Linked DNA regions of Oleomonas cavernae. The protein of the gene in region 2 interacts with the protein of the main gene of each other region in a pairwise test. Links are inferred from orthologs where the notes say so. Each region holds a gene or a part of one and is shown on either strand. Other genes may lie near its edges.

The links. Proteins that work in one complex are often made in the same cells at the same time.
Region 1: the proteins of D3874_RS17965 (region 2) and sfsA interact in binary tests that used the Escherichia coli proteins (3 or more experiments, as listed by UniProt). The link is inferred for Oleomonas cavernae from one-to-one orthologs.
Region 3: the proteins of D3874_RS17965 (region 2) and D3874_RS31965 interact in binary tests that used the Escherichia coli proteins (3 or more experiments, as listed by UniProt). The link is inferred for Oleomonas cavernae from one-to-one orthologs.

What each region holds. Positions count from the first base shown.
Region 1 is NZ_QYUK01000011.1:2,167,080-2,171,856, reverse strand. The notes cover bases 700-3,539. They hold sfsA (DNA/RNA nuclease SfsA), read right to left. Parts: upstream 2,555-3,539; coding sequence 1,844-2,554; downstream 700-1,843. Other genes in these bases: D3874_RS14225 (MBL fold metallo-hydrolase), read right to left, coding at 3,085-3,539; D3874_RS14230 (hypothetical protein), read right to left, coding at 2,695-3,036; map (type I methionyl aminopeptidase), read right to left, coding at 979-1,797; radC (RadC family protein), read right to left, coding at 700-989. Outside these bases: more of radC, read right to left, coding at 297-699; more of D3874_RS14225, read right to left, coding at 3,540-3,915; D3874_RS14220 (MFS transporter), read right to left, coding at 3,959-4,777. UniProt on the Escherichia coli protein: Binds to DNA non-specifically. Could be a regulatory factor involved in maltose metabolism.
Region 2 is NZ_QYUK01000011.1:2,923,680-2,928,490, reverse strand. Bases 724-3,597 are described here. They hold D3874_RS17965 (glutamate-5-semialdehyde dehydrogenase), read right to left. Parts: upstream 2,869-3,597; coding sequence 1,579-2,868; downstream 724-1,578. Other genes in these bases: proB (glutamate 5-kinase), read right to left, coding at 2,874-3,597; D3874_RS17970 (nicotinate-nucleotide adenylyltransferase), read right to left, coding at 778-1,389. In the rest of the region: D3874_RS17980 (23S rRNA (pseudouridine(1915)-N(3))-methyltransferase RlmH), read right to left, coding at 1-161; rsfS (ribosome silencing factor), read right to left, coding at 158-676; more of proB, read right to left, coding at 3,598-4,025. UniProt on the Escherichia coli protein: Catalyzes the NADPH-dependent reduction of L-glutamate 5-phosphate into L-glutamate 5-semialdehyde and phosphate. The product spontaneously undergoes cyclization to form 1-pyrroline-5-carboxylate.
Region 3 is NZ_QYUK01000011.1:1,606,963-1,611,863, reverse strand. What follows is about bases 1,239-4,202. They hold D3874_RS31965 (sulfate/molybdate ABC transporter ATP-binding protein), read left to right. Parts: upstream 1,239-2,122; coding sequence 2,123-3,283; downstream 3,284-4,202. Other genes in these bases: D3874_RS11415 (heme-dependent oxidative N-demethylase family protein), read left to right, coding at 3,219-4,112; cysW (sulfate ABC transporter permease subunit CysW), read left to right, coding at 1,253-2,110. In the rest of the region: D3874_RS11435 (sulfate ABC transporter substrate-binding protein), read left to right, coding at 1-343; D3874_RS11410 (L,D-transpeptidase family protein), read left to right, coding at 4,330-4,901. UniProt on the Escherichia coli protein: Part of the ABC transporter complex CysAWTP involved in sulfate/thiosulfate import. Responsible for energy coupling to the transport system.

The DNA.
Region 1 (4,777 bases), 760 kb from region 2 along the record:
ACCTGGGGTCCGCCGGGCGCGCTGCACGCTGGAATGGGACCGGGTCACAATCCCGGCCGATGAGCGGGCCAGTCTGGCCCAACCGAGCGGCGATTGCAAAGCGGTAGGAAAATCAATGAGTTAGAGTGGAGTGGACGTGGCAGACGCCGCCGCCACTCCCCTCCGCCCGCTTGCGGGGGGAGGGGCTGGGGGAGGTGGGTCGGGCCGCCTCGAGATGCCGGTATTTTGTCCCCTCGACCTCCTCACCCAACCCTCTCCTCCCGCGGAGGAGAGGGCTTTGTGCGGCGCCGATTCAGTTAAAGCAGCCCCAGGCTCTTGAAGCTGGCGTGGCCCTGGCGGCCGATTACCAGGTGGTCGTGCAGGGCGATTCCCACGGTCTTGAGGGCGGCGGCAAGGTCCTTGGTCATCTCGATGTCGGCGCGGCTGGGGCTGGGGTCGCCCGAGGGGTGGTTGTGGACCAGGATCACGGCCGAGGCGACATGGTCGAGCGCCCGCTTCACCACCTCGCGGATGTAGAGCGGCGCCTGGTCGACCGTGCCCTTGCCGTGAACCTCGTCGGCCATCAGGACATTCTTGCGGTCGAGATAGAGGACGTAGACCTCTTCGCGCGCCTCGCGCGCCAGGCGGGCCTTGCAATAGTCAAGCAGGGCGGTCCAGGACGAGATCACCGGCCGCTTGGCGACGTCGGCCTTCAGCAGGCGCAGGGCGGCCTCCTGCACCACTTTCAGCGCGGTCGGGGCGATCTCGCCCATGCCGTCCATGGCCTCGATCTGGTCCAGCGGCGCCGCGATCACCCCGGCGAAGGAGCCGAAGCGGGCAATCAGGTCCTTGGCCAGGGGCTTCACGTCCCGGCGCGGGATCGCCAGGGAGAGCAGGATTTCCAGGATCTCGTAATCCGGCATGCCCTGGCCGCCGGCCTCCCGGAACCGGGCGCGCAGGCGCGCCCGGTGGCCGTGGTAGTGCGGAACCTCCGCCGGCTCAGACGGCATAGGGCGGCTTGGTCAGGCCGGCCGGGGAAGTGGTGAAGATTTCGACGCCGGTGTCGGTCACGCCCACCGAATGCTCGAACTGGGCCGAGAGCGAGCGGTCGCGCGTTACCGCAGTCCAGCCGTCGGCCATCATGCGCACGTCGGGCTTGCCGATGTTGATCATCGGCTCGACCGTGAAGAACATGCCGGCCTCAAGCATCGGGCCCGAGCCGGGCCGGCCGTAGTGCAGCACGTTGGGGGCATCGTGGAACACGCGGCCCAGGCCGTGGCCGCAGAAGTCGCGCACCACCGACAGGCCGAAGCCCTCGGCATGTTTCTGGATCGCCGCACCGATGTCGCCGAAGGTGGCGCCGGGGCGGATCACCTCGATGCCCTTCATCATGGAATCATAGGTGACGTCGATCAGGCGGCGCGCCTTCACCGGCAGGTCGCCGACCGGATAGGTGCGGTTGGTGTCGCCGTGCCAGCCGTTCAGGATCACGGTCACGTCGATATTCAGGATATCGCCGTCCTTCAGGCTCTTCTCGCCCGGGATGCCGTGGCAGATGACATGGTTCACCGAGGTGCAGATCGAGCGGGGGAAGCCGCGATACTGATAGGGCGCCGGCCAGGCGCCATGGTCGAGAATGAATTCCCGCGCCACATCGTCCAGCTTGGCGGTCAGCGCGCCGGGCTTCACCAGGGGCGTGAGCATGTCCAGGCATTCGGCGGCAAGCCTGCCCGCCGCCCGCATGCCGTCGAAATCGGCCGCGCCGTGGATCTTGATCTTCTCCGTCCGGCGATTCACATAGGCGTCGACTTCTTCCATCACCGGCGCCTGCGCTGTCCTGTTCATTGGTGTTCCAGGGATAGGGTCATTCCAGGGATATGGGTATGGGGTGGCCCAGCGCAATGCCGTCCAGCCCGACACTGCAAACATAGCACAGCGCCTCGACGCCGCGCGCCATGGCTTTTTTGAATGCCAGGGCATAGGCCGGGTCGATATCGGCGGCCAGGGCAAGGCGGTCGCAGTCGGTCCGCTGCACCAGGTAGAGCATGACGGCCCGCCGGCCTGCCGCCGCCGCGTCGCCCAACTCCTCCAGGTGCTTGGTGCCCCTGGCGGTGACGCTGTCGGGGAATTCGGCCAGGCCCGGGCGGCGGCTCAAGGTCACGTTCTTGACCTCGACCAGGCAATCCGGGCGCCCGCGACTGTCCGACAGCAACAGGTCGATGCGGCTGTTGCGGCCATAGGCCACTTCCCGGGCGTGGCGGTCATAGCCGGCGAGGGCCGCGATCTGCCCGGCCGCCAGCGCCTCGGCGACGAGGGCGTTGGGCAGGCTGGTGTCGAGGCCGACCAGGCCGCCGTCGATCTCCACCAGCCGCCACGACCAGCGCAGCTTGCGCGCAGGGTTTTTGGCGGCGGCCAGCCAGACCCGGGCGCCCGGCGGGCACAGGCCCATCATCGAACCGGGATTGGCGCAATGCGCCACCACGACCTCGCTTGTGCCATCCAGGATGACGTCGGCGAGGAAGCGCTTGTAACGACGGACCAGGCGCGCGGGGACCAGTGGACTCTCAAACTTCAACGAGGCAGACCATCCCAAAAATGCGTCATCCCGGACGAAGCGCAGCGCAGATCCGGGATCTTGCGACCAGTGTTTCCGATGCATAAGCGTCACAAGATCCCGGCTCAAGGCCGGGATGACGAGTTTTCAAAAGGCGAGCCCTACTTGACGCCCATTCCGGCCAGCAGCTTGGCCAGCACGGGCTTGGTGAATTGGTTGTCGGTGCCGGCCACCGCGACGATGGCGGTGCCGCGTTCAGGCAGGCAGTAGATCGCGGCTAGTATATCGGGATCGGCCGTGCCGAAGACCGAGAGCGGCGATTCCGGCAGAGCCTTCAGGCCGGCGTCCGAGATGGCTTTCTTGCCCGCCGCCTTGCACTGGTCGAGCGTGGTGCCCGCCGCCAGCGGGGCCTCGTTCATGCTGAGGCCGGTGGCCCAGGCGGGTGCGGCGGCGAACAGGAAAGCGGCGGCGGCCCAAAGGGCGAATGTCTTCTGGCGCAACATGGTTTCCCCCTGACGTTGCGGCGGGAACCATAGCACGTCCGCCGACGCTCAAAAATGAGCTTGCGCACAGCAGCGATCGTATTCCGTGGTGTCGTGGGCGCAGAAGATCGCGATTTCCTTGCCCTTGGTGCGGTTGAGCTGGCGCAGGCGTTCCTGGTTGCGCTTGCGGGTCGCGCTGATCGTGTCGGTCACGCGCTGGAAGAAGCGCAGGCCCGGCGGCGTGTAGGCTTCCTCCGCGACCGAGCCATGGAAGAAATAGGCATCGCCCGCATGCAGCAGCCAGCCCTCGGGTGTGTTAACGGCGACGCCGCAGTGGCCCGCGGTGTGGCCGTGCAGCGGGACCAGCAGGACCTCGGCATCGCTGTACACCAGGGCGCGCACGCCATCGAAGCCGAACCATGTCTCGCCGGTGGCATCGTAGAGCTGCCAGTCCGGGCCGTGGGCCCATTGGCCGGGGATGTAGCGGCTCTTGGCCTGGATCGACTTGCGCGCCATGGCCGCCTCGTGCTCGCGGGCATGGACATGCACCTTGGCCTTGGGGAAATCGCCCAGGCCCCCGGCGTGATCCAGGTCCATATGGGTCAGCACGATGTGGCGGACATCGTCGGCGGAAAAGCCCAGGGCCTTCACCTGGGCGACGGCCGTCTCGGCCGGGTCCAGCTTTGCGCCCAGAACCTTCACGAAAGCGCCGCCCAAGCGCTTGGGATCGGCAATGTCGCCGGTGCCGATGCCGGTATCGACCAGCACCAGCCCGTCATCGGTCTCGATCAGCAGGACGTGGCAGACCATGCGTGCCCGCTCGAACAGGCCGCCGGTGCCGCGGATCAGCTTGGCCCCGATCGGGCACATGGTGGCGGCATTGAGGTGATGGACACGCATCGTCGGCTTTCCCCCGCAGTCGGTGCCGGGATGATAGCCGGCTTCACCCGCCGAGCGACTGGGCTTTGCGCAGAACCGGGAACAGGCGCATCCACAACAGGGCCACCAGGACGGTGCCGACGCCGCCGACGATGCCGGCCGGGACCGCGCCGATCAGGCCGGCCACCATGCCGGATTCGAACTCGCCCAATTGGTTCGAGGTGCCGATGAACAGGGAATTGACCGCGTTCACCCGGCCGCGCATCTCGTCCGGGGTCGAGAGTTGCACCAGTGAGTTGCGAATCACCACGCTGACATTGTCGGCCGCCCCCAGCACGAACAGGGCGGCGATCGACAGGGCGAGATTCTGTGAGGCCGAGAACACGATGGTGGCAAGGCCGAAGACGATGACCGAGGCGAACATCTTGGCGCCCACCTGATCGCCCAGGGGTACCCGCACCAGCGCGAAGGACATGGCCAGCGCACCCACCGCCGGGGCGGAGCGCAGCAGGCCCAGGCCCCAGGGGCCGGTGTGGAGGATATCGCTGGCAAAGATCGGCAGCAGGGCGGTGACGCCGCCCAGCAGGACCGCAAACAGGTCCAGCGAGATGGTGCCCAGTACCAGGGGCTGGTTGCGGATGAAGGTAACCCCTGAGAAGACCGAGCGCAGGGTAACCGGCTCGCGCCGGGGCGGGGTGCGCTCCAGCCGCAGGGCGGCCATGGACAGGCTGGCGCCCAGGAACAGCAGGGCCGAGAGGGCCATCGGCACCTCGACCCCGGCGGCATAGAGCAGGCCGCCCAGCGACGGGCCGACGATGGTCGCCGTCTGCATCGCCGACGACGACACCGCCAGCGCCTTGGGCAGCAGGGCGGCGGGCATCAG
Region 2 (4,811 bases):
CGCTTTTGCCGGGCGGGACCGCTGAGGCGCCGCTCCTCGACCTCGATCAACTCGATCGGCGGTTTCATCCGGGCGGCGTAGGTCTCGAACAAGGCCCGCTCGGGGTCTTTCCCCCCGAACCGGCCGACGGCGACGATCGCCAGTTTGAGCCCCAGGCTCACTCGTGCTCGGCTTCAGGGCGGAAATCGGCCTGCCACATCTTCTCGAGCTTGTAGAACTCGCGCACCTCCGGACGGAACAGGTGGACGATGACATCGCCCGCATCGATCAGCACCCAGTCGCCGGCGCTCTTGCCCTCGGTGCGGCAGGGCGGCAGCCCGGCCTTGGCGATGGCATCGACGACGTAATTGGCCAGCGCCGTCACCTGCCGCCCCGAGCGGCCGTTGGCGATGACCATGAAATCGGCGATCGAGGACTTGCCGGCCAGGTCGATGGTCAGGATCTCCTCGCCCTTGTTGTCGTCCAGCGTCTTGACCACCAGGTCGAGCAGGACCTTGGCGCCATCGGTCGGGCCGGCCTTCTTTTTCGCCTTCGGCTTGGCGCGCGACTTCTTGGGCGCGGGTTCGGCGGCGACCGTCTCCTCGGCGACTTTCTTGGCGCGGGCCCGCTTGGGCTTTTCGGCGATCGTCTCGGCCGGTTCGGCCTTCAGCTTCTTGGCCGGCAGTTTCTTCTGCACCACCTCGGCGGCGACGACTTTCTTGGGCGCAGCCTTCTTCTTGGGGCTGCTTCGGGCGGGATCTCGTCCGTGATCTTTTTACGCGGGGCCAGGGTATCCTCCTACTTGTTGTGGGCCCGGGCCGCCCGAATGGCGCTGGCGGAAACCGGGTTCAATTTCATGGTGACGAAGCCCCAGACGGGCGGCTTGGCAAATTTCAGGGTGCGCAACGCTGGTCCGTGCTGCCGGACGCGCGCGAATCGCCGGGCTGCCGGCCCGCCCAATGCGGTCAAAGAATAGGAAGGCCGGTCGAAGACGGCAACGGCGACACGGTCGAAGATGTCCTGCCAGTCGCGCCAGCGGTGGATGGTGGCGAGGTTGTCGGCCCCCATCAGCCAGACGAAACGCAGGCGCGGAAAGCGCGCGGTCAGCCGGCGCAGGGTCTGCGCGGTATAGACCGTGCCCAGCCTGGTTTCGATGTCGGTGACGACCAGGCGCGGGTGCCGGGCGACGGCCTGCGCCGTGGCGAAACGTTCGGCAAAGGGCGCCATGCCGTTCATGGGCTTGAGCGGGTTCTGCGGCGAGACCAGCCACCAGACCTCGTCGAGCCCCAGGTGGCGCAGGGCGGCCAGGCTCAGGTCCAGGTGACCGCTGTGCGCCGGATTGAACGACCCGCCGAACAGCCCGATGGTCAGCCCGCCGGCGGCCGCGGCGGTACGGATGGACCGGGTCATGCCCGATGCCACAAGGCTTGGTAGCCCTCTCCGCCCTTCAGGGGGAGAGGGTGGGGTGAGGTGGGTGGTCGGCGTAAGGCGCAGCCTGTCCCGCAGACCACCTCACCCTCCCCATCGCTGCGCGACGGGTCCCCTCCCTCTCCCCCGCGAGCGGCGGAGAGGGCCTGACGACGACACGGGGTGAAGTAATCAAGGGCGTATCTGGCCGGTGCCGCGCACCAGGTACTTCATGGTGGTGAGCTGTTCGGCACCCACCGGGCCGCGGGCATGGAGGCGGCCGGTGGCGATGCCGATCTCGGCGCCGAAGCCGAATTCGCCGCCGTCGGCGAACTGGGTCGAGGCATTGACCATGACGATGGCGGAATCGACGCCGGCCAGGAACTTCTCGGCCGCTACCGGATCCTGCGTGATGATCGCGTCGGTGTGATGGCTGCCGTGGCGCTCGACATGGGCGATGGCGGCGTCGACATCGTCGACCAGCTTCATGGCGACGATGGCATCCTCGTATTCCGTGTCCCAGTCGGCATCGGTCGCGGGCTTCACCCGGGCGTCGACCGCCTGGGTCGCCGCGTCGCCGCGCACTTCGCAGCCGGCATCCAGCAGCATGGTCGCGATCGGTGCCAGGAACGCCTGCGCCGCCTTGGCCACCAGCACGGTTTCGGTCGCGCCGCAGATGCCGGTGCGGCGCAGCTTGGCGTTACGCACCACGCTCAAGGCCATGGCGAGATCGGCCGCGCCGTCGACATAGGTGTGACAATTGCCATCCAGGTGGGCCAGCACGGGTACCCGGGCCTCGGTCTGGACCCGGGCGACCAGCGACTTGCCGCCGCGCGGCACGATCACGTCGATCAGACCCTGCGCCGCCAGCATGGCGCCGACCACGGCGCGGTCGCCGGTCTCGACCAGTTGCACGGCGTCCAGGGGCACGCCATGGGCGGCCAGACCCTGGACCATGGCGGCATGGATGGCGCGGGACGAGGCCAGCGCCTCCGAGCCGCCGCGCAGGATCGCGGCATTGCCCGAGCGCACGCACAGGGCGCCGGCGTCGGCGGTTACATTGGGCCGGCTTTCATAGATGATGCCGATCACGCCGATGGGTGCCCGCACCCGCTGGATGTGCAGGCCGTTGGGCCGGTCCCATTGCGCGATCACCGTGCCCACCGGATCGGGCAGCGCGGCGACCACCTCCAGGCCCTTGGCAATCCCCTCGATGCGGCCGGCATCGAGCGCCAGGCGGTCCAGGAAGGCGGCCTTCATGCCCCGTGCCCGGCCCTGTTCCAGGTCGATCGCATTGGCGGCCAGGATCGCCGGCGTGGCCGCGCGGATGGCAGCGGCGGCGGCATTGAGGGCGGCGGTTTTGGCCTCGGGAGAAAGCTGCGCCAGGATGGCGGCGGCGGCACGGGCGCGGCGGCCCATGTCGGCGACCAGGGCGGTGGCATCGAGGGGTTCGGCGGGCAGGGCCTTGGTTGCTTCGCGCATGATTGTCACCGGCCGTCCAGGGCGAGGTCGTCGCGATGGATCATCTCATCCCGGCCACGGTAGCCGAGCAGGGCCTCGATTTCACCGGATTTGTGCCCGGCGATGGCGCGGGCGTCCTCGTGGCCATAGGCGACCAGGCCGCGGCCCAGGGCCCGGCCGTCCGGCCCGACGACGATCACCGCATCGCCCCGGCTGAACTCGCCGTCGACCTGCCGCACCCCGGCCGGCAGCAGGCTCTTGCCCGCGGCCAGCGCCCGAACGGCACCCTCGTCGACGATCAGCCGGCCCTTGGGGCCTAAGCTGCCGCCGATCCACAGCTTGCGTGCCTGGCGCGGGCTGCGCTCGGCCAGGAACCAGGTGCAGCCGGCCCCGGCGGCCAGGGCCGAGATCGGCCGGTCGACATGGCCCGAGGCAATGACCATGGAACAGCCGGCCGCCAGCGCGATGCGGGCCGCTGCCACCTTGGTGATCATCCCGCCCGAGCCGACGCCCGAGACCGGCTCACCCGCCATCGCCTCGATTTCCGCCGTGATGCCGGTGACCGTGTCCAGGCGCCGCGCGGCGGGGTCGACATTGGGATTGGCGGTATAGAGGCCGTCGATGTCGGAAAGCAGGATCAGGCAATCGGCAGAGGCCATCTCGGCCACCCGCGCCGCCAGGCGGTCGTTGTCGCCATAGCGGATTTCCGAGGTGGCGACGGTGTCGTTCTCGTTGATCACCGGCACGGCGGAAAGGCGCAGCAGGGTCGCCATGGTCGAGCGGGCATTGAGGTAACGCCGGCGGTTCTCGGTATCGTCCAGGGTCAGCAGGACCTGGGCGGTGGAAAGATCATGGGCGGCCAGCACCTCGGCCCAGGCGTGGGTCAGGCGGATCTGCCCGACCGCGGCCGCCGCCTGGCTCTCCTCCAGCTTCAGCGGCCCCTTGGGCAGGTTCAGCACCCGCCGGCCCAGGGCGATGGCGCCGGACGAGACGATGACGACGTCCTGGCCGCGGGCCTTGAGCCCTGCCACATCGGCGGCAACCCCTTCCAGCCAGTGGCGGCGCAGGGTGCCCTTGGCTTGGTCGACCAGCAGGGCGGAACCGATCTTGACGACGATACGGGTGGCCGCCTTCAGCCGGTCGGCCGTGGCGAGGGTGGCGATATCGGTGATGGTCATGGTTGGGACCGTGATTGAGAGGCGATCAAGGGGTGGCGCAATTCACCTTGATCGTCACGGTCGCCAGGCCTCCGGCGGGGTGGGCGCGCGGGCCGGGCGGTCGCGCAGGGCATCGGCCGCGCGGCGCTCGCGGATCGGCACCATGGCCGTGCGCAGCAGATCGGTGATGCCCTGGCCGCTCTGGCCCGAGATGACGAAGATCGCCTTGCGCGACTTGCGGGCGGAGCGGGCGATGGCGCCGGCCTTTTCCTCGATCTCTTCAGGCGTCAGGGCATCGGCCTTGTTCAGCGCGATGATCTCGGGCTTGTCGATGAGGCCATTGCCATAGGCGCGCAGCTCGCGCCGGATCGTGCGATAGGCGCCTTGCGGGTCTTCCTGCGTGCCGTCCACCAGGTGGATCAGCACGTTGCAGCGTTCGACATGGGCCAGGAACTGGTCGCCCAGGCCCACCCCCTCGTGCGCGCCTTCGATCAGGCCCGGCAGGTCGGCGAGGACGAATTCCTCCTCGTCGACCGCGACCACGCCCAGTTGGGGCTTGAGCGTGGTGAAGGGGTAGTCGGCGATCTTGGGCCGGGCCCGCGAGGTGGCCGACAGAAAGGTGGACTTGCCGGCATTGGGCAGGCCGACCAGGCCGGCATCGGCGATGAGTTTCAGGCGCAGCACGATGGTCATCTCGATGCCGGGCTGGCCGGGATTGGCGTGGCGCGGGGCCTGGTTGCCCGGGCCCTTGAAATGGGCATTGCCGAAGCCGCCGTTGCCGCCCTTGGCAAAGACGATGCGCTCGCC
Region 3 (4,901 bases), 1.3 Mb from region 2 along the record:
GAAGGAACTAGGCCCCGATAAGTTCGAGATCGTCGTCCCCTCGCTGTCGATCCTGGCCGAGCCGCCGGTCGCCGTGGTCGACAAGGTGGTCGACAAGAAGGGCACCCGCAAGCAGGCCGAAGCCTACCTGAACTTCCTGTATACCAAGGAGGGCCAGGAGCTTGCGGCGAAGTGGTTCTATCGCCCGCGTGACAAGGAAGTCGCCGCCAAGTACAAGGACACCTTCCCGACCATCGAACTGGTGACGATCGACGATGCGGCTTTCGGCGGCTGGCGCAAGGCACAGCAAACGCACTTCGCGGACGGCGGCGTGTTCGACCAGATTTACAAGCCTGCCCCCTAAACCTGGGTTTTACATCATATGAGCTGGACTTCTGCCCGGCTGCGTCAACCGAGCGTTCTTCCGGGTTTCGGGATAACGCTCGGTTTTTCGTTGGGTTATCTCTTCCTGATCGTCCTGGTCCCGCTGGCCGCCCTGATCCTGCGGGCGAGCGACCTGGGCTTGAGGGCATCATCAAGCTGATTCTCGATCCACGGGTGGCGGCGGCCTTGAAGCTGTCCTTCGGCGCCTCGCTGATCGCCGCCGTGATCAACGGCGTGTTCGGCCTGATCCTGGCCTGGGTGCTGGTCCGCTACCGCTTTCCCGGCAAGCGCATCGTCGATGCCATCGTCGACCTGCCCTTTGCCCTGCCGACGGCGGTTGCCGGCATCACGCTGGCGACGCTCTATGCCAGGAACGGCTGGGTCGGCAGCCTGTTTGCCGCCGATACCTGGGTGGGCAGCGTGTTCGGGCCCAAGGGCCTGATGATCGCCTATACGCCGCTGGGCGTAATCCTGGCGCTGACCTTCATCGGCCTGCCCTTCGTCGTGCGCACCGTGCAGCCCGTCCTGGCCGATTTCGACGCCGAGACCGAGGAGGCGGCCGCCAGCCTGGGTGGCACGCGCCTGGATACCTTCACGCGGGTGATCCTGCCCGCGGTGCTGCCGGCGCTGATCACCGGTTTTGCCCTGGCCTTTGCCCGCGCGGTGGGCGAATACGGCTCGGTGATCTTCATCGCCGGCAATATTCCGATGGTCTCGGAAATCGCGCCGCTGCTGATCGTGACGAAGCTCGAGGAATACAATTACGCCGGTGCCTCGGCGATCGCCGTCATCATGCTGACGATCTCCTTCGTGATGCTTCTCGTCATCAACCTGCTGCAGCGCTGGAACCGCGCGCGCATGCAGGCTTGAGCCTCAAGGACCGGCTGCCATGGACGGCGCACCCCGCACCAATGACGCAACCACCGAAGGCCCGTTCCTGCGCCTGAGCCTGTCGGGCATTGCCCTGCTTTATCTCGGCCTGTTCCTTGTCCTGCCGCTGGCGGCCGTTTTCATCGAAGCCCTGCGCAAGGGCCTTGGCCCGTTCTTCGAGGCGATCGTCGAGCGCGATACCCTGGCCTCGATCGAGTTGACCTTGCTGGTCGCGGCGATCGCCGTGCCGCTCAACCTGGTCTTCGGCGTGGCGGCTGCCTGGTGCATCGCCAAGTTCGAATTCTGGGGCAAAAGCTTCCTGATCACCCTGATCGACCTGCCGTTCTCGGTGTCGCCGGTGATCTCGGGCCTGATCTACGTGCTGCTGTTCGGGGCGCAGGGCCTGCTCGGGCCCTGGCTGGCCGAGCATGACATCAAGATCATCTTCGCCGTGCCGGGGATCGTGCTCGCCACCATCTTCGTTACCTTCCCCTTCGTGGCGCGCGAACTGATCCCGCTGATGCAGGAGCAGGGAACCTCGGAGGAGGAGGCGGCCCTGTCGCTGGGCGCCAGCGGCTGGCAGACCTTCTGGCACGTGACCCTGCCCAACATCCGCTGGGGCCTGCTCTATGGCGTGCTGCTGTGCAACGCCCGGGCCATGGGCGAGTTCGGCGCCGTCTCGGTGGTCTCGGGCCATGTCCGCGGCCTGACCAACACCATGCCGCTGCACGTCGAAATTCTTTACAACGAGTACAACTTCACGGCCGCCTTTGCCGTCGCTTCCTTGCTCGCCCTGCTGGCCCTCGTCACGCTGATCTTCAAGAGCGTGCTGGAGTGGCGGTACGGCGACGAGATCGCGGCCTCGACGCGGCATTGATACGGGTTTTTCATGGGCATCGAGATTCAATCGGTCAGCAAGCGCTTCGGCACCTTCGATGCGCTGCGCGACGTCAGCCTGTCGGTCGCCGGCGGCGAGTTCCTGGCCCTGCTGGGGCCATCGGGCTCCGGCAAGACCACGCTTCTGCGCATCATCGCCGGCCTCGAGTTCGCCGATCGCGGTTCCGTGCTGTTCGAGGGCGAGGATGTTAGCGACCGCTCGGTGCGCCAGCGGCATGTCGGCTTCGTGTTCCAGCACTATGCGCTGTTCAAGCACATGACCGTGTCGCGCAACATCGCCTTCGGCCTGGAGGTGCGCCCGCGCTCGACGCGGCCCTCGCGCGGCGACATCGAAGGGTCGGTCGACCGCCTGCTGCGCCTGGTCCAGCTCGAGGGGTTGGGCGGGCGCTATCCCACCCAACTGTCGGGCGGCCAGCGCCAGCGCGTGGCCCTGGCCCGGGCCCTGGCGATCGAGCCCCGGGTCCTGCTGCTGGACGAGCCGTTCGGCGCGCTCGACGCCAAGGTGCGCAAGGAACTGCGCCGCTGGCTGCGCAAGCTCCATGACGAGATGGGCATCACCACCGTCTTCGTCACCCACGACCAGGAGGAGGCGCTGGAACTGGCCGACCGCGTCGTGGTCATGAGCAAGGGCAAGATCGAACAGGTGGGGCAGGCCCAGGCCGTCTACGACGCGCCCGCCACCCCCTTCGTCTATGACTTCCTCGGCAATACCAACCGCCTGCCGGCGGCGGTAAAGGGCGGCGTCGCCAATGTCGCCGGGCTGCTGGTGCCGGCGCCCGAGATTGCCGACGGACCGGGTATCGCCTTCGTCCGGCCGCACGAATTCGACCTCAAGCCGTCGGGCAGCTTCGGCGGCATCGAGGGGACCATCGCCCACGTCTTTGCCAACGGCCCGATCCTGCGCATCGAGATCAACGTGCCCTCGCTCGAGATCACGGTCGAGGTGGAAGCCATGCGCCATACGCTGAACGGCCTGACCCTGGAGCGCAACACCAGGGTTGCGCTGGCCCCCGTCATATCCGAGTGTTCCCCGACGAGTGATCGCCGGCCCCATCACGGGGCGGGTGCCGCCACCGGGATGATATGCCGTGATACCCTATGTTCCGTTTTCCGCCGGCCCCTACCGGATCCAGATGGGCCTGGGCGCCCTTGATCTGGACGACTGGATCCAGATCGACGGCAACTATCGCGCTGAAATCGACGAGCGCCTGCGCTTGCTGGCGCAGCGTCACGGCGACGTGTTCGAGGCCCTGCCGGGGTCGGAGGCGATAGGGGCCGAACTGCTGGCCCTGCTGGCCGCGCATTTGCCCCGACGCTTCCCCGACCGCTTTGCCCGCGAAGGCGATGTCCTGATCGACCGGATCGACGGCCGCCGCCACGACCTGGCGGCACCGGGCCTGCACTCGCTGGACCGGGCCGGGCGCCTGGTGCAGGAGGACCTGTGCCTGATGGCGCCGCCGGCGGCGGGGGAGCCCTATGTCCTGGTCGCGGCGTCCTTGTGCTTTCCGTCGCGCTGGCGCCTGGCCGACAAGATCGGCCGGCCCTTGCGGGCGATTCATGGGCCCACCCCGTTCTTCAACGAGAAGCTGCTGGCCCCGGTGGAACGGTTCTTCGCCAATCTGGCCGTCGAGCGTCCGATGCTGCGGACCAACTGGTCGATCCACGACGACCCGGCGCTGTTCCAGCCCCAGGGCCACGGCGACCGCCCGGTCGATCCGCCGATCACCGTCGACGATGTCGGCGTGCGGCTGTTTCTGCGTTCGGAACGGCAGACCCTGCGCCGGTTGCCGGCCACCGGTGCCGTGCTGTTCACGATCCGCACCTATCAATGTCCGATTGCCGAGGTCGCGGCCGATTCGGCGCGGGCAGGGACCCTGGCCGCCGCGGTCGCGGCTTTTCCGCCCGAGACCCTGGCCTACAAGGGCCTGACCCAGCACAAGGCCGCATTGCTCGCCTATCTGGCACGCATGGCGGCTGCGTGACGCCTTGTTGTCGGCGGGCAACACAGCCGATCGCTTATCCCGAGCGTGACGGCCGTCACTTGCAATGTTCGGCAAGTGTTCCAGAATACGGTTCGCGCCGGGGTGGCGCGGGAATGGGTGTGCCTGAATGCGAACTGTTGGAGCAATTGCCGCCGCGGCGCTGAGCCTCGGCGTCGCCGGAGCCGCTGTCATCGGGGGGAGCGCCTTCGTTGCCGGTTTGACCGTTTCGGGCCAAGCCGCGGCGCAGACCGCTGCCCAACCTGCGCCCTTGCCGCCGGCGACCCCGGCCGAGACCCCGCTGGTCGCGCCCCAGGAGGCCGCCGATACCGATAGCGCGGTGGCCGACGCGCCAGACGATGCCGCGGTACCCGATGCCGCGATACCCGATCCCGATGGCGCCGCCGAACAGGCGGTCGCCCCCGAACCGGCCGTCGTGCCGCCGGCGACCGCTGTCGAAACAGCCCCGGCCGCCATCGTGCCGCCGACGGTCGAGCGCCTGCCGCCGGGGGTGACGCTGGAGACGGCCCTGGCCTTCGATCCGACGAAGCTCGGCGCGACCGGCTGGTCGCGTCCCGATGTCGAGCGTTTCTATGGCGTGGTCGGCGCCGCGCCGCTGTGGACCGGTGCCGGCCGGCTGGCCGCGTCGGTGCCGGCGGTGACGGCGTTGATCGCCGATGCCGGGGCCGAGGGGCTGGATGCCCGGGCCTATCCGCTGGCCCAGCTCGAAGCCTTGCAGGCCGAGGGGGCGACCGGTGCCTTCGAGGTGCTGTTTACCGACACCGTGATCAA